Regions from separate parts of the Ruegeria sp. C12 genome, predicted to be linked through region 4. Evidence: riboswitches for the same ligand, from Rfam matches in the RefSeq annotation. Region 4 holds a riboswitch; each other region holds the start of a gene.
What was found. A riboswitch is a leader RNA that binds a small molecule or an ion and turns the genes downstream of it on or off. The one in region 4 is predicted to bind cobalamin.
Positions count from the first base shown of each region.

Region 1: linked by a shared signal. The riboswitch ahead of ACR0C9_RS10150 (hypothetical protein) and the one ahead of ACR0C9_RS12295 (DUF1636 domain-containing protein) in region 4 are both predicted to bind cobalamin.
Region 2: linked by a shared signal. The riboswitch ahead of ACR0C9_RS00550 (hypothetical protein) and the one ahead of ACR0C9_RS12295 (DUF1636 domain-containing protein) in region 4 are both predicted to bind cobalamin.
Region 3: linked by a shared signal. The riboswitch ahead of ACR0C9_RS13205 (DUF1636 family protein) and the one ahead of ACR0C9_RS12295 (DUF1636 domain-containing protein) in region 4 are both predicted to bind cobalamin.

Region 1 covers NZ_JBQFSA010000004.1:184,716-190,142, reverse strand. The annotation lists gene ACR0C9_RS10160 (DNA polymerase III subunit gamma/tau) at 1-625, opposite strand, end outside; gene ACR0C9_RS10155 (phosphatase domain-containing protein) at 766-1,278, shown strand; gene ACR0C9_RS10150 (hypothetical protein) at 1,270-1,677, opposite strand; cobalamin riboswitch at 1,766-1,986, opposite strand; gene ACR0C9_RS10145 (alpha/beta hydrolase family protein) at 2,145-3,002, shown strand; RNA gene ffs (signal recognition particle sRNA small type) at 3,032-3,130, opposite strand; gene ACR0C9_RS10135 (bifunctional 2',3'-cyclic-nucleotide 2'-phosphodiesterase/3'-nucleotidase) at 3,170-5,002, opposite strand; gene nudC (NAD(+) diphosphatase) at 5,230-5,427, shown strand, end outside.
Region 2 covers NZ_JBQFSA010000001.1:123,953-129,379, reverse strand. The annotation lists gene ACR0C9_RS00565 (ATP-binding protein) at 1-811, shown strand, start outside; gene ACR0C9_RS00560 (hypothetical protein) at 843-1,547, shown strand; gene ACR0C9_RS00555 (AbrB family transcriptional regulator) at 1,767-2,831, shown strand; cobalamin riboswitch at 2,927-3,138, shown strand; gene ACR0C9_RS00550 (hypothetical protein) at 3,261-3,560, shown strand; gene ACR0C9_RS00545 (homocysteine S-methyltransferase family protein) at 3,775-4,827, shown strand; gene metH (methionine synthase) at 4,824-5,427, shown strand, end outside.
Region 3 covers NZ_JBQFSA010000006.1:145,644-151,070, forward strand. The annotation lists gene ACR0C9_RS13190 (glucokinase) at 1-862, shown strand, start outside; gene ACR0C9_RS13195 (carbohydrate kinase family protein) at 897-1,823, shown strand; gene ACR0C9_RS13200 (D-lyxose/D-mannose family sugar isomerase) at 1,842-2,507, shown strand; cobalamin riboswitch at 2,567-2,770, shown strand; gene ACR0C9_RS13205 (DUF1636 family protein) at 2,870-3,226, shown strand; gene ACR0C9_RS13210 (ABC transporter ATP-binding protein) at 3,223-3,999, shown strand; gene ACR0C9_RS13215 (ABC transporter substrate-binding protein) at 4,012-4,962, shown strand; gene ACR0C9_RS13220 (iron ABC transporter permease) at 4,964-5,427, shown strand, end outside.
Region 4 covers NZ_JBQFSA010000005.1:244,072-249,498, forward strand. The annotation lists gene ACR0C9_RS12275 (TolC family outer membrane protein) at 1-138, opposite strand, end outside; gene ACR0C9_RS12280 (protein-L-isoaspartate O-methyltransferase family protein) at 234-887, opposite strand; tRNA gene ACR0C9_RS12285 (tRNA-Cys) at 1,116-1,189, shown strand; gene ACR0C9_RS12290 (NAD(P)-dependent oxidoreductase) at 1,240-2,232, opposite strand; cobalamin riboswitch at 2,336-2,555, shown strand; gene ACR0C9_RS12295 (DUF1636 domain-containing protein) at 2,649-3,029, shown strand; gene cobW (cobalamin biosynthesis protein CobW) at 3,026-4,081, shown strand; gene cobN (cobaltochelatase subunit CobN) at 4,085-5,427, shown strand, end outside.

The sequences.
Region 1 (5,427 bases), on a different contig from region 4:
GCAGACCGATCATATCTTCGGGCTCGATCCGGCGCAGGTCAAAGCGCTGGCAGCGGGACAGGACCGTGACCGGGACCTTGCGAATCTCGGTGGTGGCGAAGATGAACTTCACATGTTCGGGCGGCTCCTCCAGCGTCTTGAGCAGCGCGTTGAAGGCGCTGGTCGAGAGCATGTGAACCTCATCGATGATGTAAATCTTGTAGCGGGCCGAGGCGGCGCGGTAGCGGACGCTGTCGATGATTTCGCGAATATCATTGACGCCGGTACGGCTGGCGGCGTCCATCTCCATCACGTCGACATGGCGGCCTTCCATGATGGCCACGCAATGCTCGCACTGACCGCAGGGTTCGGTCGTGGGGCCACCAGCGCCGTCCGGCCCGATGCAGTTCATACCCTTGGCGATGATCCGCGCCGTGGTTGTCTTGCCGGTGCCGCGTATGCCGGTCATGACAAAGGCCTGGGCTATCCTGTCGGCTTCGAACGCATTTTTCAGCGTGCGCACCATCGCGTCCTGACCCACCAGATCAGCAAAGGTTTCCGGACGGTATTTGCGGGCGAGAACCTGATAGGCGGGGCTGTCTGTGTCGGTCATGTCTGCTCTGGCGGATTCGGGACGTCGTCGCAGCGTAGTGGTCGCTGCAGCCCGCGTCCACCGCGCGGTTGGCGAAATTTGGTTTGGAAAGACCCGAGATCGGCGTAAACTGGAATCTCAGTATTTTTGAAGCACATTTTAAAAGCAGGCTTGGGTTTGGGAGGAAATCTTTGATGTCGCAACTGGTCGTCTACGCGCTGCAAGTCGGAGGCGGAACACTTGCGCTGACCTCGATGCCGGGACGCGGCGGAGATTATGCGGGCGATCTGGATACAATCGCGGATTGGAAACCCGGTCTTGTGATCTCGATGACCACGGAAGTTGAGATGCTGCAGGACGGGGCCCGGACCTTTGGCAGTGACATTCAGGGCCGCGCCAGCCGATGGGTTCATTTGCCGGTCGAGGATTTTGGCGCCCCGCCGCGCGCCGTTCAGGATCGGTGGGGGTCGGTCAGCGCATCGGCGCGGCAGGCTTTGTCCGGCGGTGGCCGGGTGCTGGTGCATTGCCGGGGTGGGTGCGGGCGATCCGGTATGGTGGTCTTGCGCCTGATGCTGGAATGCGGGGAACCGGCAGACAAGGCGCTGGCCCGGTTGCGGGCCCTGCGCCCCTGCGCGGTGGAAACCGACGAGCAGATGGCATGGGCCACGAAAGCGACCCACGCACCTTTGGATGCGCGCTCAGGCTGATACCCGCGCCGGTTCCTGCACTGGTCTTGAAGGTCTCAGGGCCAAGACCTCAAGCATGGCGCAAGGCGTTCTTGGCAAGGCCCCGGACGGAAGGGCCGCGCATGTCTCGTTAAAAATCAGGTCGGCATAGGTATCCAGCGTTTGGATCGGCGTGTCCGCCTCGGTCCCGCAGAAGATGCGTATCTGTTCTGGTCCGGCGCGAAAGCGGGCCATGCACCCTTGCGCGCAATGCGTCAGGTCGCTGCTACCTTCGATTTCGAATCCTTCGCTGGTGACGTGGTCGGCCTTGTTCATTGCCTCGGCCAGCGCGCGTGCCATGCGCGCCATTGCGGGGCAGGGCCCGCCTGTGCGTTGGCAAATGGTCGCCACGTATTCGTGGGTTTTTGTCTTCCAGATCATCCTGCGCCCTCCGCGCGGCGGACGGGGGATGATACAGGTGAGACAGAAGAAACGCTGTCAGGACCTGCCCGGACACCCCGCCCGAGTTTCGGTTACGTTGATGATGGCAGGTCTCCTGACTTGCGGGTCGTTGCTTTGCCGACCTTCCCAGCCTTTCGGCCAGTGGCATTCCGGCATCGCTTACCGCTTACAGTTGCGGGGGCAGTCGCGGCCTTGGTTCGTTCCGGTTTGACCGGGCAGAACCGCACCGTGTTCCCTTTTCATCCCGACCCATTGTGTGGATCGGAAACCATCACACAACCGCTAGCGTCTGTTCGCGTTCTGAGTCAAGCGGGGTTTTGGGTGTCACGTACACATGCCTTGTGCCGGGCGACGTGTGGTCAAGTGGCAGCAGGGTTGACTCGGCTGCGGGTTGTTGTGCCTCTTGGGCAGGTAAACCGATTGGTTCAGAAAGGCCCGCAGGTTCGATGTTGGACACGCAGCAGCACGTGAAGATCGAGGATTTCCAGTTTCCCGCTGGCCCGGCGCAGCTGTCGGCGCGACTGTATCGGCCTTTTACTGATCCCGACACGGTGGTGGTTCTGAACGGGGCGACCGGTGTGCCGCGCGACTACTACCAGCACTTTGCCCGGTGGTTGGCTGCCGAGCGTGGCATGGCCTGCCTGACGTATGACTATCGCGATTTTGGTCACTCTGTTTCCGGCCCCATGCGCGACTCGCAGGTCACGATGTCGGACTGGGCGCTGATCGATATGCCCGCAGCACGGGCCGAGATGCGCCGAAGGTTTCCCGACGCCCGGCAGTGGAGCATTGGTCATTCCGTCGGCGGAATGCTGGGGCCGATTCAGCCGGATATCGACCAGATCGACCGGATGATCTGTGTCTGCTCGGGGTTGGTGACGCTGTCCGATCACCCATGGCCCTATCGGGGGTTGGCCTGGGCGTTCTGGCACGGGCATGTTCCGCTGCTTGTGAAAGCCCTGGGGTATCTGCCCGGCAAAGCCATTGGGTTCGGTGCCGATCTGCCGGGCTCTGTCTATTGGCAATGGCGCAGGTGGTGCACCGCGCCGCTGAATTATGTGCCAGAGATCGGAAAGGATTTGCCACCGGCGCGCTGGTCGGATCTGGGTGTTCCGGTGGATCTGTTCACCAGCGACGACGATCAGACCGTCCCGCCAAAAGCCGTATGGCGTCTGGCGGATCTGTATGGGCCGGGCGCGCGGCGGCACCTGTTGTCGCCCAAGGAATTCGGAGTGAAAGAGATCGGCCATATCGGCGCATTTGCCCGCCGGAATTCGGCAATCTGGCCCCAGTTGGTTGCCTGATTGTGCTGATGAGCGGATACATGGGGGAAAGGTGAGAGGTTGGACATCGACCCAAGCGGGGCTCGTTGTGGCTGCTTCCTTCCGGACCTGACCAGGTTGGCGAGGCGCTCGCCCGCGCCAACCTCTCAGCGCTTGATATAGGGAAGCCTGGGGAAAATGACAACCCGTCAGAGTGTCAGCCGGATGCGTTCGAACCCCTGCGGGTCCGGGTCCAGAACGATAGGGTCGTAGTTCTGCAACTCTGACAGGTATTTCAGCGCGCCGGGCCCTGTACTGAGGATTGACTGAACCCCGGCCTGCGGCGCGAACGAAAACGGATAAACCGCCTGAGACAGCGGGTCGGCGGGCAGGTACCCGGTCAGATAATCGCGTAGGATTCGCTTGATATCTATTGCAGGCAGGTTGATCGGCTCTGCCGTTTCCACAAACGGGAAATGCCCGCCACCATTGGCGCGGTAATTGTTGAGCGCGACCACAAAATCCTGATTGGGGTCAAGCGTAGACCCGTCAATTCTGGCCTGCCGGATGCGGCGGTGAGAATTGTCGATCAACTGCCCCTGAGCGTCAAACCGGGCCGGGTAGGACGGGTCGATCTGGTAGGTCAGGCCAAAGAGAAGGTCGAAATTGTACCCAACCCGACCGGGGTCGATCAGATCGGTCTCGGCGTCGCGACGCATGGTGTTGAAAAGACCCGCCGACATCTCAAGCCAGTCCAGCACCTGAGCGCCGCTGACCTTCACCGCCCTCAGTTCGTTCGGAAAGACGTAAAGGTCCGCAATGTGGCGCAAACAAACCTCGCCCGCCGGGACATCGGTGTAATAGCGCGGCCCGGACCGACCGCCGCATTTATAGGGCGAAACGGCGGACAACATGGGCAAATTGGCCAGTGCGGTGCCGGACAGATAGGGGCGCAAGGCGGCGGCCTGCGCCGAGGCCACCAATGCCAGCCCCCGATCAACGGCGCAAAAGCTGAAAAAGCTGTGCATCGGTTTTGCGATTCGCGCCACCGGCTCGGCCATCTTGGTGCGGGTTCGGGCGTGCACGGGTGCAAAAAGCCGGACCATGTCGGGGTCCTCTGGCGTTTCAGGGGCGGAGTTGTTTTGGCGAAGCGGTCTCAACCCGACCTGCTGGTCGGTGATTTGCCACCCGAGATCGGCAGAGTGGGACAGGTTCAGATCAATCACGCCCAGATGATTTCCTGCGGACCCGGGCATGACAACCGGTTTGCCATGGACCAATCCGGCCTCAGGGTCGACATGGGCCAGCCCCCGGTGGTCGTTGCCGGGAAGGGTCAGATGCGTGTGCCCGGCCACTAGGGCGTCAATGCCGTCAATGGCGGCCAGTGGGATCACGGCATTCTCCAGCCCCGGTGCTTCCTGATCCTGACCGAGGCCGGAATGGGCCAGCGCGATGACCAGATCACACCCCGCCGATTTCAGGGTCTGCACGGTGCGTCGCGCCGCGCTCAGACAGTCCTCGACCGCGATGTCATCGCCCAGATGATGCGCTTCCCATTGCGTGGTCTGAGGGGGCAGAACCGACAACACGCCCACGCGGATGGGAATGTCTTGCCCGTTTCGCGAAATCGATCGGTCAAGCACCGCATGGTCCTGCCAGCGTTGCGAAACCCCCGACCGGCGGCGCATATTGCTGCACAGGACAGGACATGGAGCCTGATCAAGCACAGTGTCCAGCACCGCCAGCCCAAAGCCGAAATCGTGATTTCCAAGCCCGACGGCGTCATAATGCAGGGCCGCAAACCCTTGCATCATTGGATGGCCGTCAGGGTCCTGTGCCGCCTGATCGCCCAGCGGCGTGCCCTGAAGCGCATCGCCATTGTCGAACAGCAAAACAAGCGCGCCGTCTGCTTCTGCTCTCGCCGTGCGGATCAGACTGGCGGTTCGCGTGAATCCAATCGTGGGGTCCGGCTGATCCGAGTAATAGTCGAAACCGGTCAGATTCATGTGCAGATCAGTTGTCGCGAGGATACGAATATGCACATCCGAACTTTCAGTTTGACCCGGTCTAAAAGGTCCAGTTTTCACTCTTGAATTCTACTATTGGATGCTGGTGCTAAATCAAAATCAACAATTGGTAGACTTAATGCCAATGTTTCCAGGCCTGTGCAAGCATTGCCTCTGGCCGCGCATGGCCCGGCACCGCGAAAGGCCATTGCAACGCCGGGGCAGTCATGGCAGCCCTGTCAGCAAAGCCGAAGGGGCAGGTGATGATAAATGCAGAACAGGTGACTTTCGGTGGCGCGGGTCTGAACCGTGCGGCCCATATTCGGGGCGACGCCGAGAAGTTGTCACAAGCACAAGGCGATCCGGCAGCCAGATGTGTTCTGCTGTGGCGCGGTAAACTGCTGGTGCAGGGTGACAGGCTGGATCGGTTGGCTTTGCAGCCCATGTCTCATCCCCTGATC
Region 2 (5,427 bases), on a different contig from region 4:
AATTGCCGTTGAACATGCAGAAGAGGCGATCCGTCTCTACCGCCCCGAGGATTACGCCGAAGTTACCTATGGCATTGGCACCGATCAGGGCGTTCTGGCCTATGGGGTCGGCGCAGTGGCCCATTGGTGGTGCGGCGCGCCCGATACGGCGCTGAAACGTGCCGAGGCGGGGTTGGCGCTGGCCGAGGGGTTGAACTCGGCGCTCAGCCTGGCCGCCGCACGGGCCTTTCTGATCATCACCCTGCATTGTCGCCGGGACAGTGATCGCGCCTATGCGCTGGCCACCGAGACCTATGAGACATGCACCCAGCTCGGCATCCCGCTTTGGGGCGGGCTAAGCCAGTTGTTCCGGGCCGGGCAACCCATCGACCCGCCGGGCAAGCGGTGTCAGGAGGTAGATGCCGGTCTGGCCCTGCTGGCAAAAACCGGCAGCCAGACAGGTTCGGGTATGGGGTTTGCGATCATGGCTGACACACGGCTGGCCAATGATGATCCGGATACAGCGCTGGCGATTGTTGACACCGGGCTGCAAATGTCGGGGATGTTGAACCAGCCGGTCTGGAACCCGGACCTGATGCGGTTGAAAGCACAGGTGCTGGCTGTTCTGGACCGACAAGACGAGGCCGAGGCGCTGCTGCGCACCGCAATTGACGAAGCCGGGGCTGCCGGATCGGTTTCGCTGGCCCTGCGCTGCGCGCGGGTGCTGTCTGATATGCTAACCGGCACCGCGCGCGAAGCCGAAGGCGCGCAGTTGGTTGCCGATTGGGCCGGTCGGCTGGAGCCCGGCGCAGCCGCTTCAGACCCGGCCTGACGACACTGAATTTCAACCAGAGGACCATTTCATGACAGACCATATCGTTTTCTGCTCGGGCCCGATGTTCAGCGTCGGTGATCTTTGGGAGCAATATAACATCGCCGCCGTGCTCGAGGCCGGAGGGTTCGGCACCTATCTCGCCCCGCGCGACGGCGTCGAGATCGCCAAGATGATGGATATGTTGCAGGACCCTCAGGTCTGGTCGCAAAAGGGCCAGGAGATGCTGTATATCATCCTCAAGGTCGGCTATGCGCAGGATATCTACCAATTGCTCGGGCGCTGCTCGAGCCTTGTGTTCAACATGGATGGCCGGGTGCCCGATGGCGGCAGTATTGTCGAGGTGACGACCGCCTACGCCGCTGGAATGCCCCTTGTGATCTACAAGACGACACCGGTGACGCTGTTTGGTGGGGTCGATAACCCGATGATTCAGGGGCTTTCGACCAATTGGGACTATGTGCATGACACCGCATCCATCGTGCCCGCCCTGCTCAAACGGATCGAAGCTCAGTCGCAGAACGGCTATGTCTACACCCCGCCCCCGAATGTCAGCCTTGTGATGGAGGTTGGGGCGATGACCGCAGACCCCAGTTCCGACCTTCACAAACGGCTCGACGCCATTTCGAATGCGCCCAACGAGAAGGCCGCGATGGAAGCGGGTGAGGAACTGATCGAATGGGCGAAAAGCAACAAGGCTTATCAGGCGGCGTTTGGCGGGTCGGCACCCACGTAAGCCCTGTTGGATTGGTGGGGTTGAAACGAATTCAGTGACACTCGCCTTGATTTCGAGACCTCGTTCCTGGATTTCATCCAACACACGCTGATAGCGCCAAGCTGCATCACAGGCCGTTCTTCACTCGGGCATTCTGAATGGTCAGTGCCGTGGTCTTGCAAACCGCGCCCATTTGTATACCATTGGATACAATTGATCCCATGACTTCGGACCTGAAATTTGTCCGTCCAAGCCACATCACCAAGCCGCCCCGTAAGGCGGGCCATCACCTTCGGCCTTGCCGTGCTGGGAACGGTCGTATTCTGGATGCTGGGCCTGCCCCTGCCATTTCTATTCGGCCCCATGACCGCCTGCCTGATTGCGGCACTGGCGCATACGCCGATGGAAGGGTTCGGGCAGATCTCGGTCGCGGCGCGCACTATCCTGGGCGTGGCGGTGGGGGCTTCGATCACGCCGGACCTGTTTGGCCAACTGCCGCAAATGGCAGCGTCAATTGCTCTGATCCCGCCCTTCATCCTGTTGATCGCTTTGGTCGGGGTGCCGTTCTTTCGCAAAGTCTGGGGCTTTGACGACAAAACGGCTTTCTACGCAGCCATGCCCGGCGGGTTGCAAGACATGATCATCTTCGGCACCGAGGCCGGTGCCAATCCGCGCGCCCTGTCCCTGATCCATGGCACGCGCGTGCTGATCATCGTGACGCTCGCCCCGATGTTCCTGACCCTGTTCTACGACGCTGACCTGACCAACCCCATTGGCGAACCCGCCCGCGACCTGCCCTTGCACGAACTGGCGCTGATGGTCGTCGCCGCCATTGTCGGCTGGAAAGGCGGTGAGCGGATCGGCCTGTTCGGAGCGTCCATTCTGGGCCCAATGATCCTGACTGCGGCCTTGTCACTGGGCGATTTCATCCACACCCGCCCACCGCGCGAGGCGATCCTTGTCGCGCAATTCTTTATCGGCTGCACCATCGGCGTGAAATTTATCGGTGTCACATGGGTCGAGCTGCGCAAAGTTGTGGCGGCGGGCTGCGCCTATGTTGTTGTGCTGGCCATACTTGCGGCAGCCTTCACGGCCCTTGTGACCACGTTGGGGTTCGGGCAACCGATCGAGGCCTTCCTCGCCTTTGCCCCCGGCGGGCAGGCTGAAATGACGGTCTTGGCCATCGTCTCGGGCGCGGATCTCGGGTTTGTCATTACCCACCATCTGACACGGATCGTTCTGGTGATCATCGGCGCGCCCATCGCGGCCAGTCTTCTGGTGCGCTGGTCCGGCTCTCGGGATTAGAAGGGTTTCGCAGTTTGATTTGGGTTCAATTCCTGCCGGGTTGCAATCCGACGCTGCGTGCTTTGCTGGCACCAGTAGACACAGCTTTGGCCTTATGAGACTGTGCTGCCGATGGTGTCCGACGCTCTGAGTCGGCTGAAAAGGGAATGCGGTGCGGGCAAACGCCCAAAGCCGCAACTGCCCCCGCAACTGTAAGCGGCGAGCGACCCCCGACAGACCACTGGATGACCCCGCTTGGGTTGTCCGGGAAGGACGGGGACAGCGAAGAACCGCAAGTCAGGAGACCTGCCATCTCCGGCGCATATGTGCCGCAGTCACCTTAACTCGGGCGGGGTGCCCGTGGACGGAGCGACAAGAGATGGACCGCACTGGCCAGACACCACTGTTGATGACCCACACAAGCCGCCCAAAAGCGCGGAGGGCGTCGTTATGCTTGACCTGACCATTTCCCAACTGGATACCGGCCACGTGCCACCGCAGCGCGCGCAAGAGCTGGGGCAGATGGGCTATATGCAATGGCTGGGCGGCCTGCCCGGTTCGGCAAACTACCACGCGCAGGCGCGGATTGCTTTGGCCAAGGCCAAACCGTTTGCCGAGACTTCTCCCGCCATCGCTGTGTTCTGCGACCTGCTGGCCCGATCCATGCAGATGCCCCTGGAACCATTGTTCCTGGCCCTGCCCGCAAAACAGCGCCGAGGGGGCCATCGCGCGCGCCGCGCCGCCTTGTGACCTCATGCGGGCAATTCAGCCTGTGCCACCGCCCGCATTTTGGACGATTTTGGCCGGGCAATGCTTTGACTGCTTATTGGTGATTTCGTTGGATATGCGCGACGAACAAGACACATTATGACGCAAACTCATAATTTAGTCGAATAACAATCATTTCACCTCATAATGCCAACGCGCTATACCTTCGGCCCACACAGCCGATTGGATACCGCGAATGCTTGACTTTACCTTGCCCGACACACCCGCGCTCGCGACGCTGCGCGCATTGGCTGCCCAGCGCATCCTGATCCTTGACGGGGCCATGGGCACAATGATCCAGGCGCTGAACATGACCGAAGAGGATTTTACCGCCAACGGTCACATCCATGGCCCCGGTTGTCGGCATCATTATCACCCGGACCTTCCGCAACAGGGCAACAACGACCTGTTGGTGCTGACCCAGCCGCAGGCAGTTGAGGACATTCAATACGAGTTCGCAATGGCCGGGGCGGATATCCTTGAAACCAACACTTTTTCCTCAACCACCATCGCGCAAGCCGATTACGGGCTGGAGGCTGCGGTGCATGATCTGAACGTCGCAGGCGCGCAGGTGGCGCGGCGCGCGGCGGACCGGGCCACGGCTGAGGACGGCAAACCCCGGTTTGTGGCCGGGGCTGTGGGTCCGACGAACCGGACGGCCTCGATCAGCCCGGATGTGAACGATCCCGGATACCGTGCCGTCAGTTTCGATGATCTGCGCACAGCCTATGGCCAGCAGATCGAAGGGCTGATCGAGGGCGGTTCCGACCTGATCCTGATCGAGACGATCTTTGACACGCTGAACGCCAAGGCGGCGATTTTTGCGGCGTTCGAGAGTTTCGCCAAGGCCGGACGTCGCCTGCCGTTGATGATCTCGGGCACGATCACCGATGCCTCGGGCCGGACGCTTTCTGGCCAGACACCCACCGCCTTCTGGCACTCGGTCGCCCATGCGCGCCCTTTCACCGTCGGGCTGAACTGCGCCCTTGGCGCTGCATCCATGCGCCCGCATATGGCCGAGATTTCGGGCGTGGCGACCGCCCTGACCTGCGCCTACCCCAACGCAGGCCTGCCGAATGAGTTCGGCCAGTATGACGAAACACCGGACCAGACCGCCGCTCAGGTCGAAGAGTTTGCCCGCGATGGCATCGTCAACGTGGTCGGCGGTTGCTGCGGCACCACGCCCGACCATATCCGCGCGATTGCCGAAGCGGTTGCGCCCTTTGCCCCCAGAAAGGTACCGGCATGACCCCTCACCTGCGCCTCTCGGGGCTGGAACCCTTTGTCCTGACGCCCGACATCCCCTTTGTGAATGTGGGTGAGCGGACCAACGTCACCGGCTCGGCCCGGTTTCGCAAGCTGATCGTGAACCGCGACTATGCCGCCGCGCTGGACGTTGCGCGGGATCAAGTGGAAAACGGCGCTCAGATCATCGACATCAACATGGATGAAGGGCTGATCGACAGCAAACAGGCGATGGTCGAATACCTGAACCTTGTCGCGTCCGAGCCCGATATCGCCCGCGTGCCAATCATGATCGACAGCTCGAAATGGGAGGTGATCGAGGCCGGGCTGCAGTGCGTGCAGGGCAAGCCGGTGGTGAACTCGATCAGCCTGAAAGAGGGAGAAGAGGCGTTTCGCCATCACGCGGGTCTGTGTCTGGCCTATGGTGCCGCCGTGGTGGTCATGGCCTTTGACGAGGCCGGTCAGGCCGATACGTTCGAACGCAAGACCGAGATTTGCGCCCGCGCTTATCGCATTCTGGTCGAGGATATGGGGTTCCCACCCGAAGACATCATCTTTGACCCCAACATCTTTGCCGTCGCCACCGGGATCGAAGACCACGACA
Region 3 (5,427 bases), on a different contig from region 4:
GCTGGAGGCGTTCCACAGCCTGCGTGATGACGTCGGCACCGACCCTCAGGCCGTTGTCGCCGCAGGTGCAGGCCCGGTTCGGGATGGCGTCATCCAACTGACAAACGCCCATCTGGACCTGTCCGAGGCCGAGTTAGCCAAGGCCACAGGTGCGCGGCATACCTATGTGATCAACGACTTCACCGCTGCGGCATGGTCCGTGGCCGAGGCAACGAAGGCCGATGTGGCCGTGCTGCAGGGCGACCCTACACCGCCAACCGGCACCCGTCTGGTCGTCGGCCCCGGGACCGGTCTGGGCGTCGGGGCGCTGTTGTATTCGGAAGGACATTACCACACAGCCTCGGGCGAAGGCGGTCATGTCGGTGTCTCCCCGCGCCACCGGGACGAGGTTGATATTTTCGAAGCTGCCCGCCACATCGCGCCGGACTGTTTCTTTGGCGACAACCTGACGCTTGAAGCTGAAATGTTCCTGAGCGGCACGGGTCTGCCTGTCCTCTACCGGTCCATCGCGATTGCGGCTGGTCAGACAGACACCCCTCACCTGTCGGCAAAGGACATTCTTGACGGCGCCCGCAACGGATCGGATGCGCATGCCATCAAAGCGGCAGAGATGTTCACGACCCATCTGGGCGCTCTGCTGGGTGATCTGTCCGTCACCTTGATCCCCCGGGGCGGCGTGTTTCTGGTGGGCGGTGTGGCGGAGAAGAACCGCTGGCTGTTTGGCGAGTGCTTTCTGGATGCCTTCAATCAAGGCGGGCGATTCAGCGATTTGCGGCAAGGGATGAACCTTTATATCTCGGAACAGGTCGAATTTGGCATTGTTGGCGCTAACAACTTCTGTAAAAATGCGCTCATGCGGTAAAACCGTGTGACCATTTCCAAAGAAGGACCGCGGGATGATCCTGTGTTGTGGCGAAGCCCTGATCGACATGATCGCCGAACCGACCAATTCGGGCGCGCAGGGCTATGTGCCCCATTCCGGCGGCGCAATTTTCAACACGGCCATCGCGCTGGGGCGCTTGGGCGCGCCGGTGGGGATGCTGACGGGCCTGTCCTCGGATATGTTTGGCGCGCAATTGGCGGACACGCTGAAGGCAAGCCATGTGGACACCTCGCATGTGATTGTCAGCGACCGCCCGACCACTTTGGCTTTTGTGAAGCTGGTGGATGGGCATGCCTCGTACAATTTTGTTGATGAAAACACGGCGGGGCGAATGTTGCAGCCCGAGGATGTGCCGCAGCAATTGCTGGCGACCTCGACCCTGTATCTGGGGGGGATCAGTCTGGCCTGTGAACCCTGTGCCGATGCCTATGCCGCGCTGCTCGACCGTCATGGCGGCGACCGCGCGGTGATGCTGGACCCAAATATCCGGCCGGGGTTCATCAAGGACCAGACCCGCTATCGCACCCGCCTGAATCGCATGATCGCGCAGGCCGATATCGTCAAGGTTTCGGACGAGGATCTGGATTGGATCATTCCCGGGCCGGAAACCCATGCCGAGAAGGTGCCCTTGTTGCTGAAGGCCGGGCCGTCCGTGGTGATTGTGACACGCGGCAGTCAGGGGGCGACAGGCTATCTGGCGGACGGGTCCGAGACCTCGGTGGCGGTCAAACCGGTGCAGGTTATCGATACTGTGGGCGCCGGCGATACGTTCAACGCGGGCGTTTTGGCCGAACTCCACCGCGCCGGGCACCTGAGCAAAGAGGGCCTGCGCGCCTTGACACCTGATAGCCTGCGCGCGGCTTTGTCCCTGGGCGCCGATGTCGCCGCCGTCACCGTATCCCGCGCCGGGGCAAATCCGCCCTGGGCGCATGAGCTTTGATCCCACGAGGGAAGCGACATGAAACGATCCGACATCAACGACATCAAGACCGAGGCGCAGGCCTTCATCAAATCCTTCGGCGCGGTCCTGCCGCCCTTCGCCGACTGGTCCCCTGATCAGATGCGCAGCGCAAAGGCCGACACGATCCGCGCCCGAGGGTTGGGCTGGGACATTACCGATTACGGTCAGGGCAAGTTTGATGAGCTGGGCCTGTTCCTGTTCACCCTGCGCAATGGCGACGTGAATGATCTGAACCAGGGTCGCGGTATGCTCTATGCCGAGAAACTGCTGATTTCGCGCGACAAACAATTGTCTCCGATGCACCGCCATATCATCAAGGCCGAGGACATCATCAACCGGGGTGGCGGTGATCTGGTGATGGAGATCTACGCCTCAGACCCCGAAGGCGGCATTGATCGCGACAATCCGGTTGTTGTGCCCAGCGATGGCTGCGACGTGACCATCACGCCCGGCGAATTGCTGCGCTTGAAACCCGGCGAAAGCGTTACCCTGATGCCCGGTATCTGGCATGCCTTCTGGGCCGAGCGTGGCGATTGTCTGATCGGTGAAGTCTCAACCGTCAATGACGACCGCACGGACAATGTGTTCGAGCAACCGATCCCCCGGTTCGCGACCATTGAAGAGGACGCAGCGCCGGAATTTTTGCTGGTTGCGGACTACTAAACACTCAGTCCGCGTCGCCAAAATCTCGGCCAGAACGCTTGACAATTAAATCCGCGACAGACTAGCTGACCAGCGATGGTTCCCGTAGCGATGCCTGCGGGATGAAAATGGGAATACGGTGCGGCCCTGCGGCCAAATCCGTGACTGCCCCCGCAACTGTAAGCGCAGAGCGACGCCAAATCACCACTGGCCTGAACAGGTCGGGAAGGTTGGCCAAGCCACGACCCGCAAGTCAGGAGACCTGCCATCACCTGTGCAACCAACCCGGGGCGGGGCGTCCTGGAAGGAGGATTTGATGGCTCAATTTTTCGCCTGCGGGCGTGGCGTCTTCTTTTCGCGCGGTTTCCGCAGCGGGGACAGCCATGTCATCCCAAGCTGACCACTTCGTCCTGATCTGTTCGACCTGTCAGGGTGAAATCGAAGCCAAGGCAGCCAAGGCCAGTTTGGACGCAACCCTACCACCGGAGTTTGCGACCCGGTTGATTGCCTGCATGGCAGGGTGCGAACGCCCCATGACCGTTGGGCTGCAAGCCGAAGGCAAGGCGCAGTATCTGTTCGGCGATATCCAAAGCCCAGCCGATCTGGACGCGATTGCCGCCTTTGCCCGTCAGTTCCGCGACAGTGACGACGGCTGGACCAGCGCAACCGACCGGCCCCCTGCCCTGCTTTACAAAACTCTGGCGCGTCTGCCGCGCCTGTCATCGAAGGGTGAGGCATGAGTTTTCTGGTTGCCAAAGGTCTGGAATACTACGCCCTGAACGGGGATGTGTTGCTACAGGATGTCTCCTTCTCGTTGGATGAGGGGTCGATCCTGGCCGTTGCCGGGCCAAACGGGGCCGGGAAAACCACGCTGTTGAACCTGCTTTGCGGCCTTGAACGTCTGGCCCTGGGCGATGTGACGATCAAGGGGCAAAGCCTGCGTCAATTGTCCGCCCCGGAACGGGCACGCACCATCGCCGTGGTCGGGCAGCAGGAACTGCCTGACGGCCGGTTGAAACTGCGCGACTATGTGGCCCTTGGGCAAATCCCGATTCAGGCCGACCGGTCCGCCGAGGATCATAAGGCCGATCTTGAGCGGGTGCTTGAGATCACCGAACTGGTCCCGCTGGCCGATAAACCGATGCAACGTCTGTCCGGCGGGGAACGTCAGCGGGCGCATATCGCACGGGCTCTGGCGCAAAGGCCATCGCTTTTGTTTCTGGACGAGCCGACAAACCACCTCGACCCCGACGCCAAGGGCCACATGCTGTCGCTGGTGGCCGAACTGGGCGTGACGGTTGTGATGATCGTGCACGATCTGGTCATGATCCCCGAATTCGCCACCCATGTCGCTTTGATGAAGGCAACCCGCATGACCGGCTTCGGCCCGGTTCCCGAAGTTCTAACACCCGAGCGTGTGCGCGATACGTTTGGCGTTGACTACCTGTGTTTCCAGCACGAAGGGCGCGTGATCCCGGCGCTGGATATCCGAAAACGAAAGCTGTCATCTTAACAGGAGAATTTGATGATGCAGAAATTCTGGTCCGTAGTCCTTGTTTCGGGCCTCGCGAGTGGTGCGGCGGCACATGAAGTGACCGTCGACAATTGCGGAGAACCACTGGTGTTCGACGGCACGCCCGAGCGGATTGTCGTGCACGACATGAACATGACCGACATGGCCTTTGCGCTGGGTTTGCAGGACAAGATTGTCGGCCTGACCGGCATTACCGGCTGGTACAAGACCAGCCCGGATTTCGATGCAAAACGCGGTGACATCCCGGAACTGGCGCCCAAATACCCCACCGTCGAAAATCTGGTCGCGGTCGAGCCGGATATGTTCTTTGCCGGTTGGTATTACGGCATGCAGCCGGGTGGCGAAGTCACCCCCGACACGCTGGAACCCTTTGGCATCAAAACCATGGTCCTGACCGAAAGCTGCGTTCACCTGAACAAGGACCGCCCCGAAGCCAGCATGGACCTTCTGTTCGATGACGTGCTGCGTCTGGGCAAGGTGATGCATGTGGAAGACAAGGCCGAAGCGTTGGTTTCGGGCTGGAAAGACCAGCTGGCGGCCATCGAATCCAAAACCGCAGACCTGCCGAAACCCCGCGTCTTCCTGCTGGACGGTCCCGCCGATGCGCCCTTTACCGCCGGTAAATTCGCCATTCCAGACGCCATGATCGAGGCTGCGGGCGGTGTCAGCGTCACCCATGACATGGACACCAGCTGGGGTCGCACCTCATGGGAAGCAGTGGCCGCCGCAAACCCCGAATTTCTGGTCCTACTGGACTATCAGACCGGGAACGGTGCCGAAGACACGTTCAAGTTCCTGCAGGAGCATCCGGCCATGTCCCTGACCGATGCCGTCAAGAACGAACGCTGGATCGGTCTGCGCTATGAAGAGCTGACACCGGGACCGGCAAATATCGACGCCATCGAAAAGATGGTTTCGGCCATGCACCCGGAGCTCAACTAAAATGGCTCAAACGGGGCGTGCGGTCCTGCTGGGGGCGGTCATTCTGACCGCCCTTTTGCTGCTGTCCGTTGTCTATGGCACGACATCCATTCCTGTCGCAGACGTAGGCACAGCGATCATGCTGGGCACCGGATTGACCGAAGGCGAGATGTCCCCCCTGCATCGGATCGTGTTCGACCTGCGCCTGCCCCGCGCCCTATTCGCGGCGGTCATTGGCGCTGGTCTGGGTGTGGTCGGCGTGGTGCTGCAAACGACCACGCGCAACGATCTGGCCGACCCGTTTCTGTTTGGCCTGTCTTCGGGCGCAGCCGCCGGGGCGGTTCTGGTCATCACGGTAACCGGGGACGTGCTTGGCATCTGGACCCTGCCGCTTGCTGCCTTCTGTGGCGGCTTGATCGCGTCAGGCATCGTTCTCGCGCTGGTTCAGGGCTTGCGCACAAGCGCGCCGGAAAAGCTGATCCTTGC
Region 4 (5,427 bases):
ACCGCTGGTGTTATACGCCCCGATAAAGGCATCGGTCAGGTTGTCCGCCCATGCCAGGCGTACAGGCATAACGCTAAGGGCAAGACCAGCGGTCACCGCCAAGGCCCTGACCAGCTTACCAGTTGCCGTTCCACGCATCACCAAATCCTCTCAAATCAAAATTACACTGCCCTGCGGGAAGTTTGCGTTGCCGTTTTCAACTAATCAAGGTGGCAGAAAAAACCACCGCCCGACTATAGCGAAAATGCACACTCGACTGAAAAACTGTCCAGTGTCGGCGCACTGGCGTTGAAAGCGTCGCGCCAGCTGACCCGGTCACCAGCCTTGCGCCCGATCCGAACGACGCCCAGACCATCCTGCACAAACAGACAGGCGATGCGCCCGTTGTCTTTCAACTGACCCAGCAGAGCGTCCGGCACCTGCTGCACGCCGCCCTGTATCATGATCACGTCGTAAGGCCCGTGTTCCTCGGCCCCTTGCTCCAGCGGGCCCACATGCACCACGGCATTGTCTGCATCCGCCTCGGTCAGGGCATCCTGCGCTTCTGCGGCCAGCGCCTCATCGCTTTCAACAGCAACCACCAGTTCAGCCATGCGCGCGGCAACGGCGGTGGAATACCCCAGCCCCGGCGCGATATCCAGAACCGCCTCATCTTTGCAAATATTCACAGCGTCCAGCATCTTGGCCAGAGTCCGAGGCTCCAGCATGCTGCGCCCGTCCCCCAGATCGATTATGCCTTCAACATAGGCGGCCTCGCGCTGCGCATCCGGCACAAAATTTTCACGCGGGACGGTCAGCATGGCATCGATGATCGGGAATTTCGTGACATCAGAGGGCCGAATCTGCGTATCGACCATAGTGCGGCGTCGGGTTGCGAAATCTGTCATTTGATCTCTCGTCTGAATTCCCACGTTTTTTTGGCTTTTGCCACATCCCGCAGCAACCGGCAACGGCCCTGTTGCCACAGCCCGGCCCGTGCGACAGGTTTGTGATCCGGCCCAGATCAGCATTTCCCGCCTCAGGCGCCAAAATTACACGCAATCCTCTGGACGCCCCATAAGAAAGCTGCTAAAACGCCTGTCACACCACGGCAAGTATTTGATTTTACTTGAAAAGGCGAGTTGGCGGAGTGGTGACGCAGCGGATTGCAAATCCGTGTACACCGGTTCGATTCCGGTACTCGCCTCCACTTCCTTCAATACCTTCACCTCGCGACGCAAAGACGAAAGCGCGCCCCTCTTAGGAATCGCGCCCCGCCGGGATAACCTCATAACCCGGTTCTTCAGGTTCATCGTCCTGCATTTCAGGTGGAAAGCCGGGCGCGCGGATGTCGAGGCCGGTGGCGTCTTCCAGGCGTTTGATGATGTTGGGCGACAGTTCGCGTTCGCCGTAGCGTGCGATGCCGTCCTCGAAGATCTTGATCATGATCGGGTTGATCTCAAGCGGGACACCCGCGCGGTCGGCGACGTCCTGAAACAGGCCGATATCCTTTTTGACAAGGTCCATGGTAAAGGAAATATCGCGCGAGCCGTTCAGGATGACCTGGCTTTCGGTCTCATGCACAAATGAGGTGCCAGACGAGATCTTGATCGCCTCATAGGTCGTGTTCAGGTCCATCCCGGCGGCTTTGGCGGTCACCAGCGCTTCGGCGCAGGTGATCAGGTTGGCGGTGGCCAGATAGTTGGTCAGAACTTTCAGAACCGAGGCCGAGCCGAGATCGCCGGTATGCAACACCCGACGGCCCATCGTTGTCAGGAAGGGCAGGATTCGCTCAAAAGTATCCCGGTCGCAACCCGCGAAGATCGAGATATTGCCGGTTGCCGCCCGGTGGCATCCGCCGGAAACGGGGCAATCAACCGCCGCCCCGCCCCGTTCGATGACCATGGCACCCAGCCGCTTGGCCTCGGCCTCGTCGGTGGTGGACATTTCCATCCAAATTTTGCCGGGGCCGACCTCGGGCAACATCTCCTGCATCACCGCGTCCGAGGCGGCAGGCGATGGCAGGCAGGTGATCACCGCGTCGCAATCGTGCATCAGCTGGGCCGGGCTTTCGGCGGCCTTTGCGCCCTTTTCGACGAATTCTGCCACCAGGTCTGCATTGAGGTCATGGACCGTCAGGTCGATCCCGTTGCGCAGCAATGAGCCCGAGAGTTTTCCGCCCACATTTCCAAGTCCGATGAACCCAACTTTCATTATTCGCGTCTCCCTGCGTGTTTTCCGGTATGCGACCATGTCGCGGGCACCGCGTCATGCCGCCCAGCGACGCTGGCAGGTCGCTTTTCATCCTAGCCACGCGATGGTGGTCGCATCGCGCTTGACAACCTGCCCGCACGTGCCGCATGTCCCTGTCGTTGGTGTCGGCGACAGCCGATGAAAAGGGAATGCGTCAACGGTTTATCCGCCAAACGCAGCCGCCCCCGCGACCGTGACCGGAGAGGGTGCCCAATGCCACTGGCCTGCCAGGCCGGGAAGGCGGGACATCCGACAGAGGAGCCAGACGAACCGGGCCTCTGACATCCGCAAGCCGGGAGACCTGCCAGCACCCGAAGTTGAAACCGGGCGGGGTGTTCCGGTGTCGGGTCCATGTGCATCGCGTGGCCCGCATGAAACCCCGTCCCCCGCGAAGAGGATTTGGGGGGATGAGAGACATGACCGAGACTGCGCCGGTCGAGCTGCTGGTCTGCACCACGTGCCGCCGTGGTCTGCCCATCGAGGATGACGATCAACGCCCCGGCACATTGCTGCACAAAGCGCTGGAACAGGCGGACCTGCCCGAGGGCGTCACGCTGAAAGCCGTCGAATGCCTGTCGAACTGCGATCAGGGCTGTTCCATCGTGCTGCGCGGCGGGCCGGATCGCTGGACCTTTGTCTATGAGAACCTCAATGAGGCCGATCACGTTGACGTCATCGTCGATGGTGCGACCAAGTATCTGGCCACCGAGGACGGCCTGGTCAAATGGCGCGAGCGCCCCGAACATTTCCGCAAGAACTGCGCCTCGCGCATTCCCCCGATTGGAGCCCTGAAATGAGCAACCTCGAAAAACTCCCCGTCACTGTGATCACCGGCTTTCTGGGTTCGGGCAAAACGACGCTGGTCAAGCATCTGATGCAGAACCCACAAGGCAAGCGGCTGGCCGTGGTGGTCAACGAATTTGGCGATGTGGGCGTTGATGGCGACATCCTGAAATCCTGCGCGATCCCGGATTGCCCGGCGGAAAACATCATGGAACTGGCCAATGGCTGCATCTGCTGCACCGTGGCCGATGACTTCATCCCCACCATTGAGGCGCTGATGGCGCTGGAACCGCGCCCGGATCACATCCTGATCGAAACCTCGGGCCTCGCCCTGCCAAAACCGCTGCTAAAGGCGTTCGACTGGCCCGATATCCGGTCGAAAATCACCGTGGACGGCGTGATCGCTCTGGCCGATGCCGAGGCTGTGGCCGCCGGTCGCTTCGCGCCGAATGTCGAGGCGGTGGACGCCCAGCGTCTGGCCGATGACTCGATCGACCACGAAACGCCCCTGTCGGAGGTGTTCGAGGATCAGATCTCCTGCGCCGACATCATCCTGCTGACCAAACCCGATCTGGCCGGTCCCGAAGGTGTGGCGAAAGCCAAAGAGGTCATCGCCGCCGAAGCCCCCCGCCCCCTGCCCGTGGTCGAAGTGGCCGAAGGCGCGGTGGACGTGCGCGTCGTGCTGGGCCTTGAGGCCGCCGCCGAGGATGACATGGACGCGCGCCCGTCACATCACGACGGCCACCACGACCACGAGCATGACGATTTCGAAAGCATCATCGTCGAGCTGCCGGAACAGACCGACCCGGCGGAACTGGTCGCCAAGATCGAACGTCTGGCGAATGAGCTGAACATCCTGCGCGTCAAGGGCTATGCCGCCGTTCAGGGCAAACCCATGCGTCTGCTGGTGCAGGCCGTTGGTGCCCGCGTGCGTCACCAGTATGACCGCCCGTGGGAGCCCGGCGAGGACCGTCGCTCACGTCTGGTCGTGATTGCCGAGCATGACGACATCAAAGAGGCCGCGATCCGCGATATCCTCGTGGGTGTGACCGAGGCTGCCGAGTAAACCATGCACGTCGTCTTCCGCGAAAGCCACGGGTTAGAGGAAACCGAGACCCCGACCGATCTGGGCCAGAGCCCGGCGGATCTGGTGGTGCTGTCGTTCTCGGACAGTGACCTCGGCGCCTTTGCGGCGGGCTGGCATCGCGGTGGCGGCCCCGAGGGGCGGATGCCGACGATGCGGCTGGCGAACCTCACGGCGCTCAAGCACCCTCTGTCGGTCGATACCTATGTGGAACAGACGCTGGAGGGCGCAAAGGGTATACTGATCCGCCTGATCGGCGGTGTGCCCTACTGGTCCTACGGGTTGCAACAGGTTCTGGCACTGGCGCAGGCCAAGGGCATCGCGCTGGCGGTCCTGCCTGCGGACGGGCGCGAGGATACGCGGCTGGATGACTATTCCACTCTGCCCATCTCGACCCTGCGGCGATTGGCGCATCTGTGCGACACCGGCGGAGAGGTCGCGGCGCAGGCCGCCCTGGCGCAAATGGCGCTGGCGGCGGGGCTTTATGCCGGGCCGGTGATGGGGGCCAAGACGTTGCCCGAATGCGGCGCGTGGTGCCCGGATCGCGGCGTGATCCCGGTGGATGCCGCCTTCACGGGCGATGCAAAACGCATCCTTGTGACCTTCTACCGGGCCTATCTGACCTCAGCCGACACCGCTCCTGTCGCGGCTCTGATCCGCAGCCTCCGCGCGCGGGGTTTTGAGGCGGTGGGCCTGTTCGCTCCGTCTCTGAAAGCGCCCGCAGCAGCCGATTGGCTGCGTGAGCAGGTCGTGGCGCTGGCCCCGTCGGCCATCATCAACGCCACCTCATTCTCGGGCAAAGGCGCGTCGGGCACCTCGCCTCTGGACGCCGCCAACGTGCCGGTATTTCAGGTCGCGCTGGCCACCTCGCGCCGCAAGGCATGGGCCGAGGCGGAACGCGGGCTATCCCCCGCCGACCTCGCCATGCATGTGGTACTGCCCGAAGTGGACGGGCGGATTTCAGCGGGCATCGCCTCGTTCAAGGAACCGGGCAAGCGCGACCCGCATCTGGAATATTCCCGTTTCGCCCACCGGGCCGAGCCCGAGCGGATCGAAGCGATCATCGACCGCGTGTCAGGCTGGCTTAACCTGCACGACAAACCCAAAGCCGATCAGACGCCTGCGCTGGTGCTGTCCAGCTATCCCGGCAAGGACTGGCAGATGGCCCATGCGGTAGGCCTCGACGCGCTGACCTCGGCCGAGGCGATGCTGTCCGATCTGCAAGGCGCAGGCTATGACACCACCCCTGCCGAGCCGATTGCCGATGCGCTGCCGGATGCCCGGATTTCATGGCCGCTGCAGGACTACCTGACCGCATTGGCCGAATT